3 regions of the Micromonospora sp. CA-248212 genome follow, and region 2 is predicted to be linked to each of the others. Evidence: riboswitches for the same ligand, from Rfam matches in the RefSeq annotation. Region 2 holds a riboswitch; each other region holds the start of a gene.
The links. A riboswitch is a leader RNA that binds a small molecule or an ion and turns the genes downstream of it on or off. The one in region 2 is predicted to bind S-adenosylmethionine.

Region 1: another riboswitch for S-adenosylmethionine. It lies ahead of thrC (threonine synthase); the one in region 2 lies ahead of ACQP03_RS11375 (ABC transporter substrate-binding protein).
Region 3: another riboswitch for S-adenosylmethionine. It lies ahead of ACQP03_RS31725 (aminotransferase class V-fold PLP-dependent enzyme); the one in region 2 lies ahead of ACQP03_RS11375 (ABC transporter substrate-binding protein).

Annotation. Positions count from the first base shown of each region.
Region 1 is NZ_CP192023.1:6,758,356-6,763,972, reverse strand. Features, by position in the region: gene ACQP03_RS31835 (hypothetical protein) at 1-556, shown strand, start outside; gene ACQP03_RS31830 (hypothetical protein) at 507-929, shown strand; gene ACQP03_RS31825 (hypothetical protein) at 995-1,258, opposite strand; gene ACQP03_RS31820 (DoxX family protein) at 1,644-2,087, shown strand; gene ACQP03_RS31815 (ArsR/SmtB family transcription factor) at 2,196-2,501, opposite strand; gene ACQP03_RS31810 (DMT family transporter) at 2,593-3,561, shown strand; SAM riboswitch class I at 3,629-3,764, shown strand; gene thrC (threonine synthase) at 3,775-5,061, shown strand; gene ACQP03_RS31800 (GNAT family N-acetyltransferase) at 5,298-5,617, shown strand, end outside.
Region 2 is NZ_CP192023.1:2,324,444-2,330,060, forward strand. Features, by position in the region: gene ACQP03_RS11365 (amino acid ABC transporter ATP-binding protein) at 1-173, opposite strand, end outside; gene ACQP03_RS11370 (amino acid ABC transporter permease) at 170-943, opposite strand; gene ACQP03_RS11375 (ABC transporter substrate-binding protein) at 989-1,828, opposite strand; SAM riboswitch class IV at 2,146-2,257, opposite strand; gene ACQP03_RS11380 (amino acid transporter) at 2,344-4,350, opposite strand; gene corA (magnesium/cobalt transporter CorA) at 4,485-5,615, shown strand.
Region 3 is NZ_CP192023.1:6,735,635-6,741,251, forward strand. Features, by position in the region: gene ACQP03_RS31700 (ATP-dependent DNA helicase) at 1-518, shown strand, start outside; gene ACQP03_RS31705 (AI-2E family transporter) at 652-1,950, opposite strand; gene ACQP03_RS31710 (GroES family chaperonin) at 2,109-2,447, shown strand; gene ACQP03_RS31715 (hypothetical protein) at 2,532-2,699, shown strand; gene ACQP03_RS31720 (PrsW family intramembrane metalloprotease) at 2,736-4,217, opposite strand; SAM riboswitch class IV at 4,241-4,361, shown strand; gene ACQP03_RS31725 (aminotransferase class V-fold PLP-dependent enzyme) at 4,441-5,617, shown strand, end outside.

The DNA.
Region 1 (5,617 bases), 2.8 Mb from region 2:
AGCTCTCCGGAATGGCACCAATCAACGGCTGGCAGCCGCTGCCGCAGATGCGGAAGTCGCCAGGGACAAAGCAGGTCGCTACGCGCGGCTGCTGGCCGACGCTGCCCGGCACATCAGCGCCTACGTAAACGTCATCGCTCCCGGCGCCGCACCAGTAGACCCGTCCGTCGACGCCTCCACGCCCTCCGGCGAGCGTCTGGTCACCGAGGCCGAAGCCCGCGGCAGCAAAGCCGACGTCCTGTGGCGACGGCAGGTCCAGAAGGCGGACGACACCGAAGACGCTTTGAAGAAGAGCGAGAGTGGCGCGAAGGAGTTCTACAAGTTCCTGAGGCAGGACAATGGCGGCGGATCGAGTACTGGCACTGCCTCGCCGGGACCGGCTCAAGCTTCTCCCCAAATCGACAACCCCGTGACGGCGCTGGTGATGGCGGCCGGTGCGGTGGCGGTCATGGCCAAAGCGATGTGGAACTATGGCCACACTCGACGAGCGAGGAGACGGGACAGCGATGATCAAGTCCGACCTGATCGAGTACGTCCGGACGATGATCCGGAGTGACTACGCTGCCAACGAGTCCGTCGGTGCCCGGCTCGATGCCGAAGGCTGGGACGGTTTCCCACGGTTCCTTGCCGCTCTGTTCTTTGTGGCAGTCGACCGACGATTTGGCGAGACCGCAGACCGGGTCGGAGTGATCAAGTTTGTCGCAGAGTTGCGAGCCCAGTACGAGGGCGGCCCTGAGATCCGAGCCGACGACGCTGAGTCGTTGATCCTGGCAACCATCGACCCCTCGCTTGACTACACGGTCAGCCCCGAAATGATCGGGCGGATCCAGGCGGCGACGGTCCAGAAGATCTTCACGGAAGAAGGTCTCGTCGACTCTGCGCTGGACACCCTGCTCTCAGAGGCAGCCGACCTCGCATCGCGGGACTAGCGCCTGAGCCCGCGCCCGGTGTGTGATCGGCGCGCACAACCGGCTCGAGATGCTGTAGCCCTCGTCTACCCGAGGACGCTCATGTAGTTTCGGGCGGCCTGCGAGCTGCCCTGGAGCAGCGTCATCGCCTCCACGAGGCGTTGCTTGCCCTGCTCGGCGCGGGCAATCGCTTCGGCCAGCGTTGGGTGTCCGGTGCCGGCGGCCACAGCCCGAAGTCTTGCCATGGTCTGCTCGGTTGCCTCGACGGCGGCGCGAATCTGCTGCTGGGTGGCATTTCCTTGATCCGCAGCCTGTGCGAGCGCCGCCTTGACTTCCTCGATGCTCGCCATGCGCGCCTCCCGACCTTCGATGCGAAGCGATGTCGCGCCGCGTGTCGAAGCGGACACTATCCGACATCTGCGCGCTGCCGCAGTCCCGGCTGCCAGGTCGAGGCGCTGCCCCCGCGCCCCTCGGCGGCAGCGCTTGCCCCATTTTCAGGGCAGCTCGACAGGGTGTACGGACACCACGCCAGCCGGTACGTTGAGGGCTCGGGAGCGCTCCCAGCGTCGGTGACGGCCATCGTGGTGGGCGGTCAAAACAGGGCAAATCGCAGCTTCGGCCTCGCGCGCTTCAGGTTCTTCCGCCGGGGATTTTCCCACTAGCAAGGAATTTATTAACATCGATGGCTTGAGGCCCCACCATGGAAGAGGTCTGTTCCCTTCGATGGAGGTCTCCATGAACGTCTCTCGGCTCGGCGGGCCGACCCTGTCCCTCTTCCGCATCGTGATCGGCCTGCTGTTCACCCTGCACGGCCTCGCGTCGGTCTTCGGGTTGTTCGGCGGCAACTCGACGACCGGCAAGGCCATACCGCTCGGCACCTGGCCGGGCTGGTGGGCCGCCCTGATCCAGCTCATCTGCGGCGCGCTGGTGCTGGTCGGACTCTTCGCCCGACCCGCCGCGCTGCTCGCGTCCGGCTCGATGGCGTACGCCTACTTCGTCGTGCACCAGCCGGACGACCTGCTGCCGCTGCGCAACGGCGGTGAGCTGGCAGCCCTCTTCTGCTGGTCGTTCCTGCTGGTCGCGACGCTCGGCGCGGGCCCGTGGGCGCTCGACTCGGTGCTCTTCAAGCGGCGTGCCGAGGTGCCGTCGATGGCCGAGCCCAGCCCGGTCAACGCCTGACCGACCCGTAACGCGCGTCGCCGGAGCCTCGGCGTGTCGGCTCCGGCGACGCGTGCGCGGACGGGTCAGCCAAAGGGCGTGGACAGGTCAGTCAAGGGCGTGGACGGGTCAGGCCGCAGGGCGGGGAGTGAGGACCGCGTCCAGGAGGCCGGGGTAGAGCTTGTCCACCTCGTCGCGGCGCAGCCGGACCAGGCGGCTCGTGCCGGCGGCCCGGGTACGCGTCAGGCCGGCCTCGCGCAGCACCTTCAGATGGTGGCTCCGGGTCGCCTTCGAGACGCCGAAGTCGAAGCTGCCGCAGGCCGCCTCGCCGCCCTCGGCGAGCGCCCGGACGATCTGCAACCGCACGTCATCGGCGAGCGCGGCCAGTACGGCGGTGACCGGTACGGCGGTCAGGTCGGGTTCGTGCAGCTCCATGTGACCAGCCTAACCCTTGTTCGACAACGATCGAACAACACCCTAAGGTCGGTGTTGTTGGTTCGAAGATACTCGAACATTGGAGCTGACGATGCGATCCCGCGCCGCCGCCTACCCGCTGCTCGCCGCGCTCGCCTGGGGTGCGATGTTCCCGATCCTGGCCACCGCGCTGGCGAGGGTCGACCCGCTCAACCTGACCACCGCCCGCTATCTGTTCGCCGCCGTCATCCTGGTCGGCATCCTGCTGTTCCGCGAGGGGTCTGCCGCGCTGCGCCTCGGCGGTCGGGGAGTCGAGGTGGTGGTGCTGGGTGTCGTCGGCTTCGCCGGCTTCAACCTGCTCACCAACCTGGCCCTCGAACACGCGGCCCCGCAGCAGATCTCCCTGTTCGTGGCGACCACCCCGATCATCACCCAACTGGTCCGGTGGGCCCGGGACGGCGTACGGCCGAAGCCTGCCCTGCTGACCCTCTCCCTGGTGGCGCTCCTCGGCGTCGGCCTGGTGATCACCCGCGGAAGCCTGGCCGGGCTCGGCCAGTTCGGTCTCGGCGGCCTCATGATGATCGGCGCGGTGCTCGGCTGGGCCATCTACACCCACGGCGCGACCCGGTTCGGCGCGTGGTCACCGCTGCGCTTCACCACGCTGACCGCGCTCGCCGGCACGGCCGCCATGGTGGTCGCGAGCATCGGCGCCGACGCCGTCGGGTGGCAGCACGCGCCGGCCGCCGCCGACCTGGTGGCGGTCACCCCCCAACTGGCGTACGCGGTGCTCGTCGCCGCCGTCGTCGCGGTGCTGGCCTGGAACACCGGCGTGCAGCGGCTGGGCGCGGCCAACGCCGCCCTGTTCATGAACCTCGTCCCGGTGACCACGTTCGTCGTGCAGATCGCCCGTGGCTACCGGCCGGAGGGGGTCGAACTGGTCGGCGCGGCGATCACCATCGCCGCCCTGGTCGCCGCGAACCTCGCGGCGCGCACCCGCACCCGGCCCTCGTCGTCGCCCCGGTCGACGGCGGTCACCGATCCCGTCGCGGTAGTCGACCCGGTGGCGGTGGCGGCCCGCTGACCCACTGGCTGGGATGCCCGGTGGAGGCGCCGGGCAACGTTGCCTAGACTTGACGGCACAACTACATACCTCATCCAGAGGGGCTGAGGGATACGGCCCGACGACGCCCCGGCAACCACCCCGCGCGCTCACCGCTGAGCGACCCGCGGGGCAGGTGCCAATTCCGTCCCCGCCGCACCGTGCGATGCGGGGAAAGATGAGAGGACTCTCGACATGACGTCGACGCTCGCCGCCTCCGGCATCGACACCTCCGCCAGCCCCGCCCGCGCCCTCGTCTGCCGCGCCTGTTCGGCCCGCTACCCGCTCGCCGCCCAGCACGCCTGTTACGAGTGTTTCGGTCCGCTGGAAGTCGACTACGACACCGCGGCCCTCGCCACGGTCACCCGCGAGCAGATCGAGGCCGGCCCGGACAACATCTGGCGGTACGCCGCGCTGCTGCCCGCCGGGCAGGACCCGGCCACCCGGGTCACCCTCGACCCGGGGCTGACCCCGCTGGTGGCGGCCCCGCACCTCGCCGCCGAGCTGGGCATCACCGCGCCGCTCTGGGTCAAGGACGACAGCGCCAACCCGACCCACTCGTTCAAGGACCGGGTCGTCTCGGTGGCGCTGACCGCCGCGAAGGCGCTCGGGTTCACCCGGTTCGCCTGCGCCTCCACCGGCAACCTGGCCAACTCGGTGGCCGCGCACGCCGCCCGCGCCGGCGTGCCCTCGATCGTCTTCATCCCCAGCGACCTGGAGCAGGGCAAGGTCATCACCACCGCTGTGTACGGCGGCGAACTGGTCGCCATCGACGGCTCGTACGACGACGTCAACCGGCTCTGCGGCGAGCTGGTGGAGACCGACGAGTTCGAGGACACGGCGTTCGTCAACGTGAACGTCCGGCCGTACTACGCGGAAGGCTCCAAGACCCTCGGGTACGAGGTGGCCGAGCAGCTCGGCTGGCGGATCCCCGCCCAGGTGGTCATCCCGATGGCCAGCGGCGAGCTGCTCACCAAGATTGACAAGGCCTTCTCCGAGCTGGTCGAGATCGGCCTGGTCGAGGCCCCGGCGGGCGGCTGGAAGGTGTTCGGGGCGCAGTCGGCCGGCTGCAACCCGATCGCGACGGCCCTGCACGCCGACACCGACACGATCATCCCGGTCAAGCCCACCGGCATCGCCAAGTCGCTCAACATCGGCGACCCGGCCGCCGGCCTCTACGCCCTGGAGGCGGTGCGCCGCACCGGCGGGTGGATGGAGTACGCCGACGACGACGAGATCCGCGCCGGCATCCGCGACCTGGCCCGTACCACCGGGGTGTTCGCCGAGACGGCGGGCGGCGTCACCGCGGCGGTGCTGCGCAAGCTGGTCGAGTCCGGCCGGCTCGACCCCACGGCGGAGACGGTCATCTTCAACACCGGCGAAGGACTGAAGACGATCGACGCGGTGGCCGCCCAGGTCGGCCCGACCCACCAGATCAAGCCGTCCCTGCGTGCCGCCCGCGACGCCGGCCTGCTCGGCTGAATCCACCGGGTGACTGGATTTTCGCTGTGAGTGTGGAAAACCCGCCGCGCAGGACTTGACGGCAGGAACCGGACGGCGCAAGATGCTCCGTGCGGGAGGGCATTTCGCCGAAGACTTTTGAAGTTCTTGCGACCCAACGCCGGAGGCGTTGTGCGAGTGTCCCTCCCGACCACGTCCGACAGGGCCAGCGAAAATTCGCTGGCCCTGTCGCTTTTGCACCTGCCAGGCTCGCCCACATGAGCATCACGATCGCGCCGTTCGACGGCACCGACCGGACCGCGGTCGACGAGGCGTACCGGATCGGAGCGGCGGCCACCGAGGCCGACCTGCCCGACTTCCCGCCGTCCTGCCGGCAACGCTTCGACGCCCAATTTCACACCCCGATGCCCGGCACCCGCTCCCTCTGGGCGCTGGCCCGGCTGGACGGGGTGCCCGCCGGTTACCTTCAGCTCGACCTGCCGCAGCTCGACAACACCGACAACGCCACCGCCGAGCTGACGGTCCGTCCGGACCTGCGTCGCCGGGGCGTCGGCCGGGCCCTGCACGAGTACGGGGT
Region 2 (5,617 bases):
TCGATGAGGCGGTTGAGCGTACGCAGCAGGGTGGACTTGCCCGAACCGGACGGTCCGATCACGCAGGCCGTCGCGCCGCGGGGCACGGTCAGGTCGACGCCGCGCAGCACGCGGTTCGGCCCGAAGGCCAGGTGGACGTCGCGCGCCTGCACGCTCACCGAGGTCGTGGTCATCGCCGGTCTCCCTGCGTCGTGGCGGGCAGCGCCGTGTCGTCGTCCTCGTCGTCCGGCGCGGTGGCCGGGCGGCCGTGGCGCAGCCGCCGGTCGATCCAGTTGACGAGGTGGGTCAGCGGGACGGTCAACGCCAGGTAGAACAGGCCCGCCAGCAGCAGCGCGGATTCGTTCCCGGTGGTGGCCGCGTAGTCCTGCCCGATCCGGAACAGCTCGCGCTGGCTGGCCACCAGGCCGAGGAAGTACACCAGACTGGAGTCCTTGATCAGCGCGATGAGCTGGTTGACCCAGGCGGGCAGCACCCGCCGGATGCCCTGCGGGATGATCACCAGCCGCATCGCGTCGGCCCAGGAGAAGCCGAGCGCCCGGGCGCCCTCCAGTTGGGCGGCCTCCACCGACTGGATGCCGGAGCGGAAGATCTCCCCGATGTACGCGGCGGCGATCAGCGACAGCGCGAGGATGCCCAGCGGGTACGGTTCCGGTCCCCAGACCCGCATGCCCAGCGGCGCCAACCCGACGCCGATCAGCAGGATCGTCGCCGCGGCCGGCAGCCCTCGGAACACGTCCGTGTAGACGCGCGCCGGCCAGCGTAGCCACCGACTGCGGGAGATGCCGGCCACGGCCAGCAGCAGACCCAGCACCGTGCCGAGCAGGGCGGCGGAGACCGCCAGGATCAGCGTGTTGGGCAGCCCGACGGTCAGCATCTCGGGCAACGCCTCGCGCATCGCGTCGACGTCGAAGAACGTTTCCCAGAGGGTGCTCAACGGATCCATCGTTCGCCTCTCCTGCCGCCCTGCTCGCTCGTCACCGCCGGCCGCTCAGGAGGCGGCCGACGCGGACGCCGACGGTTGCGCCGACCCGGACGCGGACGGGGCTGTCGCCTTGCCGCTGCCCGGCTTGAAGTCCGCCGGGATCGGCCGGCCCGGGTAGTACTGCGCCTGCAACCGGCTCCAGGTGCCGTCGGCGATGACCTCGTCGAGGGCCTTGTTCAGCGCCTCGCGCAGCTTGTCGCTGCCCTTGGCGACGGCGTACGCGGTCGGCGCCGGGCTGAGCTGCTTGGCCGCCACGGTGATCTTGCCGTTGCTGTCGGCGGCGGACTTCTCGCCGATCTCGGCCGGTGCGATCCAGGCGTCGGCCGTGCCCGCCTTGAGCTGGTTGATCGCGCCGTTGTAGTCCGGCACGCGGACCGGGTCGAGCTGCTTGCCGGTGGCGTAGTCGTCCTGGACGGTGCCCTGCACCACCACGACACGCTCGCCGGTGAGCTGGTCGAATCCCTTGATCGGCGAGCCGGCCGGCACGTCCAGCCCGAAGTAGCCGAAGTCGTACCCGTTGCCGAAGTCGACGGTCTTCTTGCGCGCCTCCGTGATGGTGATCGAGGAGCTTCCGACGTCGAACTTGTGGTTGTTGACCTGGGAGAGCAGCGCGGAGAAGTCGGTGCCGACGAACTCCACCTTCAGGCCGAGCTTGCCGGCCACGGCGGTCAGCAGGTCGTTGTCGAAGCCGGTGAACTTGCCGTCCTTGAGGTACACGTTGGGCGGGGCGTCGGTCAGCGTGCCGGCCCGCAGCACACCCGGCTGCGCCAGACCGTACGGGTTCCCGCCGCCACCCGCCGAAGAGTCACCCCCGTCAGAGCAGGCACCCAGCAAACCAACGGTCAACAAAGAAACCCCAACAGCAACAAAACGAGAAGAAATACGCATAACTAACTCCAAAGGGATGCGTCGATCCCGTCGACCATGAAGTTATTGCCGCGACACGCCGGTCAGGCGGGCAACAACTTCATGATCGACGCGAAGAAGGGTGAGGCGGGGTGGGGAGGGGTTAGCGCTTTAGGCGGCGGTACACGCCGCGCTGCGCATTCGCATCAGGTCCACGTGGCGGCGCCGGGTCAGGGCCGGCGTACGGCGGCTGGCCGGTGGCGTGGGGCTGAGGATGTGCATGCGGTCTCCCGGGTCTTGGTGCTGACCTGGGTGCCAGGCCACGCTTGCACCGACGTCCCGCCGGTGCCTGGTCTTCACCCGGGGCACCCCACCGCGGAGGAGGGTTGCCGGCCAGCGAGCCGGGGCTTCGCGCTGGCACTCATGACCTGCGCCGAGGCTAGCAGCAGCCACCGGTCGGTCGTCCAGCCGATATGACCACCCTCACCGGCCGCGACCCGCGCTCGGCGAGCCGGTCAGCCGGCGTGCACGTGGGGCCGGCGCGTCCGGTCCGGCTCCTGGCGGCGCAGGATCTCCCGGGTGACCGAGACGATCTCGCCCTGCCCGAACGCCAGGTAACGCAGCACGTTGCGGGCCGGGCCGCCCTCGGTCCACTCGAAGTAGATGTGGGGGCGGCGCGTGCTGCGGTCGCGGATCTCCAACAGCAGCGCGGCCAGCGCGTTGGGCACCGAGGAGCTGGCCAGGCTGAGCACCGGGAAACGGTCGTGCGCCACGCTGCCGCGTACCAGCAACCCCGTCTCGAAGTCCGACGGATCGGTGACCCGGACCTCGACGAAGATCACGTCGCTGTCGTCGGGGAAGTCGTTGTCCGCCATGGTCTGGGCCAGCTTGTCGCGGTACTCCGCGAGGTCGCGGCGCTCCGGCTCGTGCGCGACCAGGCGGATGCGACGTCCGGAGCGCTCGTCGATCATCGCGCTCGCCAGCTCGTCGAGCTGGACGCGGTCGACCCGCAGCTCGAACGCCCGCGACACCCGCGACAGCGCCGACACCAGGATCATCGCGCCGATGAAGCAGGCGGCGATCTTCACGCCGTCGGGCCGCTCTGCCACGTTCGCCACGGTGGTGTAGACGAACGCCACCGTGATGACCCCGAACGCGACCGCGCGACCGCGCTGACGCCGCCGCCGCGCCGCGAGCGTCACGGCCGTCGCCGCCGAGGTGATCAACACCAGAACCCCGGTGGCGTACGCGCCGCCCTGCGCGTCGACGCTGGCGGAGAAAATGATCGTGATGAGGAACGCCACGCCGGTGAACACCAGGACCAGCGGCCGGACCGCGCGAGCCCACGTCGGCGCCATGCCGTAGCGGGGCAGATACCGGGGTACGAGGTTCAGCAGCCCGGCCATCGCGGACGCCCCCGCGAACCAGAGGATCGCGATGGTGGAGAGGTCGTAGACGGTGCCGAACACCCCGCCGAGATGCTGGTGGGCCAGGTAGGCCAGTGCCCGGCCGTTGGCGGCCCCGCCCGGCCGGAAGGCCTCGGGCGGGATCAGCACGGTGGTGGTCACGCTGCTGGTGATCAGGAAGACGCTCATCGTCGCGGCGGCCGTGGTGAGCAGCCGCCGCGCGCCCCGGATGCGGCCCAACGGCCGGTCCTCCGAGTCTTGGCGGTCCCCTCGGATGTGCGGCATCACCGCCACCCCGGTCTCGAAACCGGACAGACCCAGCGCCAGCTTCGGGAACACGAGCAGGGACAGCCCGACCACCAGCAGGGGATCCCCGTGTCCGGTGGTCAGGGCGTTCGTCCAGTCCCCGACCGCGCTCGGGTGGCTCACCACCCGCCACAGCGCGTCGGCGATCACCACCGCATTCAGCGTCAGGTAGACCGCGACCAGGACGACGGCGATCCCGATGGCCTCGCCGAACCCCTTGAGGAACACCGCGCCGAGCAGCGCCACCAGCAGCAGCGTGATGACCACCTCGTGACCCTTGAGGCCGCTGGGCAGGAACGGGTTCTCGTCGAGGTGGGCGGTCGCGTCGGCCGCGGACAGGGTGATGGTGATGATGAAGTCGGTGGCCGCGAAGCCCAGCAGCACCAGCACGAACAGCTTGCCCGGCCAGTAGCTGAGCAGGCGTACGAGCATCGCGATCGAACCCTCGCCGTGCGGGCTCTCCACCGCCACCCGCCGGTAGACGGGCAGCGCGCCCAGCAGCGTCACCAGCACCAGCACCAGGGTCGCCACCGGCGAGAGCGCCCCCGCCGCCAGCGCCGCGATCCCCGGCTGGTAGCCCAGCGTCGAGAAGTAGTCGACGCCGGTCAGGCACATCACCTTCCACCACGGGTGGTGGCGCTGCTCGGGTGGGCGACCGCCGGGGCCCTGCGGCACCGGCTGCTGCGACTCGTCGGCGAGCAGCCAGCGCCGTACCCGGTCGGTCCGCCGGCCGGCACGCCTGTTCACCTCCACCGGCGTCACCCCCGTCCCGCCCATGGTCACCGCGAGTATCCGCCGTGTGGTCGCCATCCGTCCGGCGGTGTGCGGAAACCGTCCGTCGCGTGCACCGGCCCGGGGCCCCGGGTTTCGGGTCGTAAGCACCGGGGAAGCAGCGCCCCCGTCCCGAACCCCGGGCCGGGCAGCGCCGGGAGGGGAGCGGGCTCGTGGTTGGTGGCCGCCGCTTCCGCCGGGGCGACGGCTTCGGCCGTCAGCTCGACGAGCACGAGGCCCGGGTCGGGGCCGTCCCGCCCGCACAGCCGGGGAGCCCGTCCACCGGCCGTCTGGTGGACAGCGCGGTCTACATCCGCGGACACCGGTTCGCCTCACCGGCCGGTCTCGCCGAGACGTACGCCTGCCTGCAGACGCAGGACCACGCGATGGCCTGGATCGGGTTGTACCGCCCCGACATCGACCAGATCTCCTCGTTGGCGCGCGAGTTCCGTCTGCACGACCTGGCGGTTGAGGACGCGATCAACGCGCACCAGCGGCCCAAGCTGGAACGGTACGGGCACACCCTCTTCGTGGTGCTGCGCGCCGCCCGCTACGACGACCTGCGGGAGGAGGTGGAGTTCTCCGAGCTGCACCTGTTCATCGGGCCCGGTTTCGTGGTCACGGTCCGGCACGGAGAGGCGCCCGACCTGGCCGCGGTACGACGTCGCATGGAGGCCGACGCGCCGATGCTCGCCCGGGGTCCCGAGGCGGTGCTGTACGCGATCCTGGACCAGGTCGTCGACGGGTACGCGCCGGTGGTCGCCGGGTTGGAGAACGACATCGACGAGATCGAGACCCAGGTGTTCGGTGGTGACCCGAACGCCAGCCGGCGCATCTACGGGCTCAGCCGGGAGGTCATCGAGTTCCAGCGGGCCGCCCGCCCACTGCTGGGCATGCTCGACTCCCTGGCGGCCGGCGCCGGCAGCTACGGCACCGACGAGGAGCTGCGCCGCTACCTGCGTGACGTCATCGACCACCTCACCCAGGTGGTGGAGCGGGTGGACGGGTTCCGGCACCTGCTGCAGAACATCCTCACCGTCAACGCCACGCTGGTCTCGCAGCAGCAGAACGAGGAGATGCGCAGCCTCACGGCCGCCAGCTACGCGCAGAACGAGGAGTTGAAGAAGGTCTCCTCGTGGGCCGCGATCCTGTTCGCCCCCACCCTGATCGGCACGGTGTACGGGATGAACTTCGTGCACATGCCCGAGTTGAACTGGCGCTTCGGCTACCTGTTCGCGCTCCTGCTCATGGTGCTGGTCTGCGGCACCCTCTACCTGGTCTTCAAGCGCCGCGGCTGGCTGTGAAC
Region 3 (5,617 bases), 2.8 Mb from region 2:
GTACTCTGGGGCTTTTCTCCTCCCGACGGGCCGCGACGCAGGCGGCGGAGCTGCTGCGCGCGCGGACCGACCTGCCGGTGTTGTTGCAGGGCGAGGAGGCGCTGCCGCTGCTGGTCCGCCGGTTCCGCGAGGAGCGGTCGAGCTGCCTGTTCGGGGTGATGTCGCTCTGGCAGGGGGTGGACGTGCCGGGCGACGCCTGCCAGCTCGTGGTCATCGACCGGCTGCCCTTCCCCCGGCCCGACGAGCCGCTCGCGGCGGCCCGCGCCGCCGCCGTGGACGCGGGCGGCGGCTCCGGGTTCGCCGCCGTCAGCGTGCCGATCGCCGCGGTACGCCTCGCGCAGGGCGTGGGCCGGCTGATCCGAGCCACCGGCGACAAGGGGGTCGTCGCGGTGCTCGACTCACGCCTGGAGACCGCCCGAGGCTACGGACCCTTCCTGCGCCGTTCCCTGCCCCCGTTCTGGTACACGACCCGCCCCGAGGTGGCCCGCGGCGCCCTGAAACGCCTAGCCACCACGTAAAAGCCCGCGCCCCGGACTCGGGCCCCGAACTCCGCGCCGATCTTGCAGTTTCGGTTGCCGATATGGTGCTTTTGGGCCCTATTGTCACCACCGAAAGTGCAAGATCGCGGAGTCCGGGGGTGGGGGCGGACGGTCAGGGGGCCTGCGAGGCGACGACCACGGCGTCGGGCGGGGTGTCGGGGACCGTCCGGGCGACGAGGCGGCGTACCGCGGTGTTCAGCACCGCGATCAGCGGGACGGAGACCAGCGCGCCGGTGATGCCCGCGAGCACCACGCCGGCCGCGATCCCGATGATCACCGCGAGCGGGTGGATGGCCACCGCCCGGCCCATGATGATGGGCTGGAGCACGTGCCCCTCGACCTGCTGCACGCCGATCACGGCGCCCAGGATGATCAGCGCGGTGACCGGGCCGCTGTCGACAAGCGCCACCAGCACGGCGACACCGCCGGAGAGCGCCGCACCGACGATCGGGATGAACGCGCCGAGGAACACCAGGGCGGCCAGCGGGAAGGCGAACGGCACGTCGAAGATGACCAGGAAGATGCCGATGCCGACGGCGTCGATGAAGGCGACCAGCACGGTCGCGCGGACATACGCGACGAGGGTCTGCCAGGCGGCCCGCCCGGCGTCGTCGACCTTCCAGCGGGCGGCCACCGGCAGCAGCCGGACGACGAAACGCCAGATCTTGTTGCCGTCGCGCAGGAAGAAGAACGTCGCGAACAGCACCAACAGCGTGCCGGTCAGCACCTCCGCCAGCGTCGCCGCGGTGCTCAGCGCGCCGCTGGTGAACTTCGAGGTGTTGTCGTTGATCCAGCCCTGCGCCTCGTCGATGTACCGGTCGAGCTGGGTGTCGGACAGGTGCAACGGGCCCGTCTTGAGCCAGTTCTGAATCTGCCGGACGCCCTGCGACGACTTCTCGCTCAGCTCCGGAACGCCCCGGATGAACTCGTTGACCACCAGGGTGAGCGTGCCGATGACCGCCGCCAGACCGCCGACCAGCACCACGGCCGTCGCCAGCGAACGGGGCAGCCGGGCCCGCAGCAGCCAACCCACGGCCGGCGCGAGCAACGCCGAGAGCAGCAACGCGATGGCCAACGGGATGATCACGATCCGGACCGTGCCGACGATCCGGAGCAGCGCCCAGGCCACCACACCGATCACGATCAGCCGCCAGCACCAGGCGGCGGCGATCCGCAGGCCGTGCGGCACGTCGGCGTCGTCCCGGCTGGACGTCGAGCTGTGCAGGTCCACCGGGGGCTCCGCGCCGACGACCGTGGCCTGCGCCGGGGCGGCCGGCCCGGGGACGGCCGGCGAGGCGATGCCGGGCGTCTCCGGCGCGTCGCTCGGGGTCTCCTGGGCGGCGCGTACCGACTTCTTTTCTGACTGGTAGGCGCGGCGCAGCCGCCCGCGTACCCGCTCGAAGCGGCTCAAGCGCACCTCCTGGCAGAAGAGTCGTCCGCCCACGGCGACAGGTCGGACAGCATACGTCCGTTCCCGACACCGTAGGGCAGTTCCGCCACACAATGCCCGCACGACCATGGGCGTAACCACCGGCGGCCGGTCAGCTGCGACACGGTAGCGTCTGCCCCGTGACCGCCGACCAGGATCTCGACTCCGGCCTGCCGATCCGCCTGCTGCACGACCGCGTGCTGGTGCGGATGGAGGGCAGCGAGGGCGAGCGTCGCTCCACCGCAGGAATCGTCATCCCGGCGACCGCAGCGGTCGGCAAGCGCCTCGCGTGGGCCACCGCCGTGGGTGTGGGGCCGAACGTCCGCGCCATCGTCTCCGGCGACCGGGTGCTCTTCGACCCCGACGACCGCTCCGAGGTCGAGCTGCACGGCCGCGGGTACGTGCTGCTGCGCGAGCGCGACGTGCACGCCGTGGCCGCCGAGCGGATCGAGAACGACCCCACCGGCCTCTACCTGTAGCCGCCCCGCCCCGGGCCCGACCGCTTCGTTTGTCGGACCGTACGACGGGAAGCCAGCCGGCGACCGTTGCCCTGGGGAGGGACGATGCCGGTATTCGTGAAGAAACTGCTGACCTGGGGCAGCGTCGCGTTCCTGATCTACTTCATGGCGTTCCGGCCGGACGGCGCGGCGCAGTTGTTCAAGGGGATCGGGGCGGCGTTGATCGCCATGGCCCAGGGACTCGGCGACTTCCTCACCACCCTGATGACCTGACCCCGCCGGCCGCGCCGCGAGACCGCCCGCCCGCGCTCAGGCGTTACCGGGCGGCCACGGCGCGGCGGGGCGCAGGCCGTGCCAACCGGGCGGCGGATAGTTGCCGACCGGGGGCGGCGGGGCGAGCACCACCGGAATGGGCACCACCGGCTCGTCGGGCGCGGACACCGATCGCTGCGTGCCGTCCGGAAAGCGCAGGTGGTACTGGCTACCGTCCCAGACACCGACCGGGGCCTGCGGGTCGCGGCCCACGAAGTACGACCGGTACGCGGTGATCGCCTCCAGGAGCTGCCGCTCCTCGACGGCGGTCCGTTCCCGGTCGGACGGCTTACGGTCCAGACCGCGCAGCGTCCCGTCCCGCAGCAGGGCCAGCCGGGTCGCGGCGAGCTGGTACCCGCGCATGGCACGCGCACCGGCGTCGCCGCCGACGCGGCGTGCCCAGCTCCGGGCGGCGTGCCGACGACCCAGGCTGCTCAGGGCGGCCACCTCCGGTGGGCTCAACCAGCCGGCGCGTACGTAGTCCGGCAGCGTCCGTTCGGTGAGCCGCCCTTCCCAGGCGCGCAGCCACACGGCCAGCCCGACCACGCCGAAGAACACCGGCACCATCAGGCCCAGGAAGCCGTACAGCATGATCACGGCCTCGCCGGTGGCCTGGGTGAGCGTCGGCAGCAGGTTCCACGTGCCGTGCAGCATCATCGCGAGCAGCAGGCCGGCGATCGGGGCCAGCACCCGGACCCGCCGGTCGGCGCTCCGGGAGGCCACGCCGAGCCCCACGCCGGTCATCGAGGTGAAGAGGGGATGGGCGAACCCGAACAGGAGGATCCGCACGATGAAGATGGCGATCACCTGTTGGGTGCCGGTCGCCGGGCCGTACCGGTCGGCACCGGCCGCGTAGCCGTACCCGCCCAGGTAGAGGATGTTCTCCACCATGGCGAAGCCGACCGCGGAGAGCCCGCAGTAGACCAGGCCGTCGGTGATCCCGGACCACTCCCGGCGGCGGAACACCAGCAGCAGGATCGGGCCGAGCGCCTTGGTCAACTCCTCGATGAACGGCGCCACCAGTACGCCGGTCAGCGCGTCCGGCAGCCCCCAGTCGGCGAATCGTCCGGCGGCGAACTCGTTGACGTTCAGCGAGGCGGCGGTGGAGACGAACGCCCCCCAGGCGAAGCAGAAGACCAGGTATTTCAGGGGTTCCGGTTCGTACCGGTCGAGCCAGAGGAAGCAGGCGACCAGCACCGGCACCGGCAGGATCGCGGCGCCCACCCCGATGAGCAGCGCGTCGAGGCCGAGCGACTGACCGAGGCGGACGACCATGAAGACCGCGCACGCGGCGATGAGCAGCACCACCCCGGCCAGCACCAGGAACCGCAGCCAGCCGAAGCGGCGCGGCGGCATCCCGGGTGACGTGCCGGCGGGCGGAACCGCGGGCGGGTGCGGCGGCGACGGCAGGGGTGCACCGGGCGGGGTGTCGGCCATGCGGTCAGCGTAGCCATCCCCCGCCGGCTGGTCCGGTCGCATCCACAGCCGCTATGCTGCCGGCAGGTCACGAGCGCCAGCGTCAAGCCCCGGCTTGCTGGCCGGCAACCCTCGTCGAGTTCGCGGTGGGGTGCCCCGGGTGATGACCGGGCCCAGCCCGATCGGCGTGCTGGGCAAGCGCGGACCCCGTCCCGATGCCATACCCGGGGTCCCTGACCCCGGAGGTTCCGGCGTGTCCGTCACCCTCGTACCCTCGCTGCCCAGCCTGCCCGCTCTCGCGTCCCCGCCGTCGGCGGCGCTCGACGTGCTGGGCGTGCCCGGCGAGATCAACCTCGACTACGCGGCCACCGCGCCGTGCGCGCGGGCCGCGGCCGACGCGGTCACCGAACTGCTGCCCTGGTACGCCAGCGTGCACCGGGGCGCGGGAGCGCTGTCGCGGCGCTGCACGCTGGCCTACGAGCGGGCCCGGCAGACCGTCGGCGACTTCCTCGGCGCGGGCGCCGATGACCACGTGGTCTTCACCCGCAACACCACGGACGCGCTCAACCTGCTGGCCCGGTCGTTGCCGGCCGGCACGACGGTGGTCACCTTCGCCGGTGAGCACCACGCGAACCTGCTGCCCTGGCCGCGCGGCTCGGTACGCCTGCCGGTACCCGCCAACCCGGCCGGGGCGGTACGCGATCTCGCCGCCGCGCTGACCGAACTGCGCCGCGACAGCAACCCCGCGCTGCCGGTGCTGGTCGCGGTGACCGGGGCGAGCAACGTGACCGGTGAGCTGTGGCCGGTCGCCGAACTGGCCCGGGTGGCCCACCGGCACGGCGCCCGGATCGTCCTCGACGCGGCGCAGCTCGCCCCGCACGTCCCGGTCGACAGGCGCACGCTCGACGTGGACTACCTGGCCGTCTCCGGCCACAAGCTGTACGCCCCGTTCGGCGCGGGTGTGCTCGTCGGCCGGGCGGACTGGCTGGACGCGGCCCCGCCGTACCTCGCCGGTGGAGGGGCCACCAGCCACGTCGGGCCGGCCACCCACGACGTGACCTGGGCGACCGGTCCGGCCCGGCACGAGGGCGGCACCCCCAACCTGCTCGGCGCGGTGGCGCTGGCGGCGGTGTGCGCGGCGTTGACCGACGCCGACCGGGTCGCGCTCGCCGCCCGCGAGCAGGCGTTGCTGGCCCGGCTCCGCGCCGGCCTCGCGGCCCTGCCGCACGTCGTGGAGTTGCGGACCTTCGGCCCGGACGCGCCCCGGGTCGGCATCGTGTCGTTCGTGGTCGCCGGCCAGGACTCGGCCACGGTGGCCGCCCGGCTCGCCGCCGAGCACCACATCGGCGTACGGGACGGGTTGTTCTGCGCCCACCCGCTGGCCCGGCGGCTGCTCGACGAGGCTGCCACGCGTACCGGCCGGAGGGATCTGCCGCCGACCGCGCTGCGTGCCAGCATCGGTC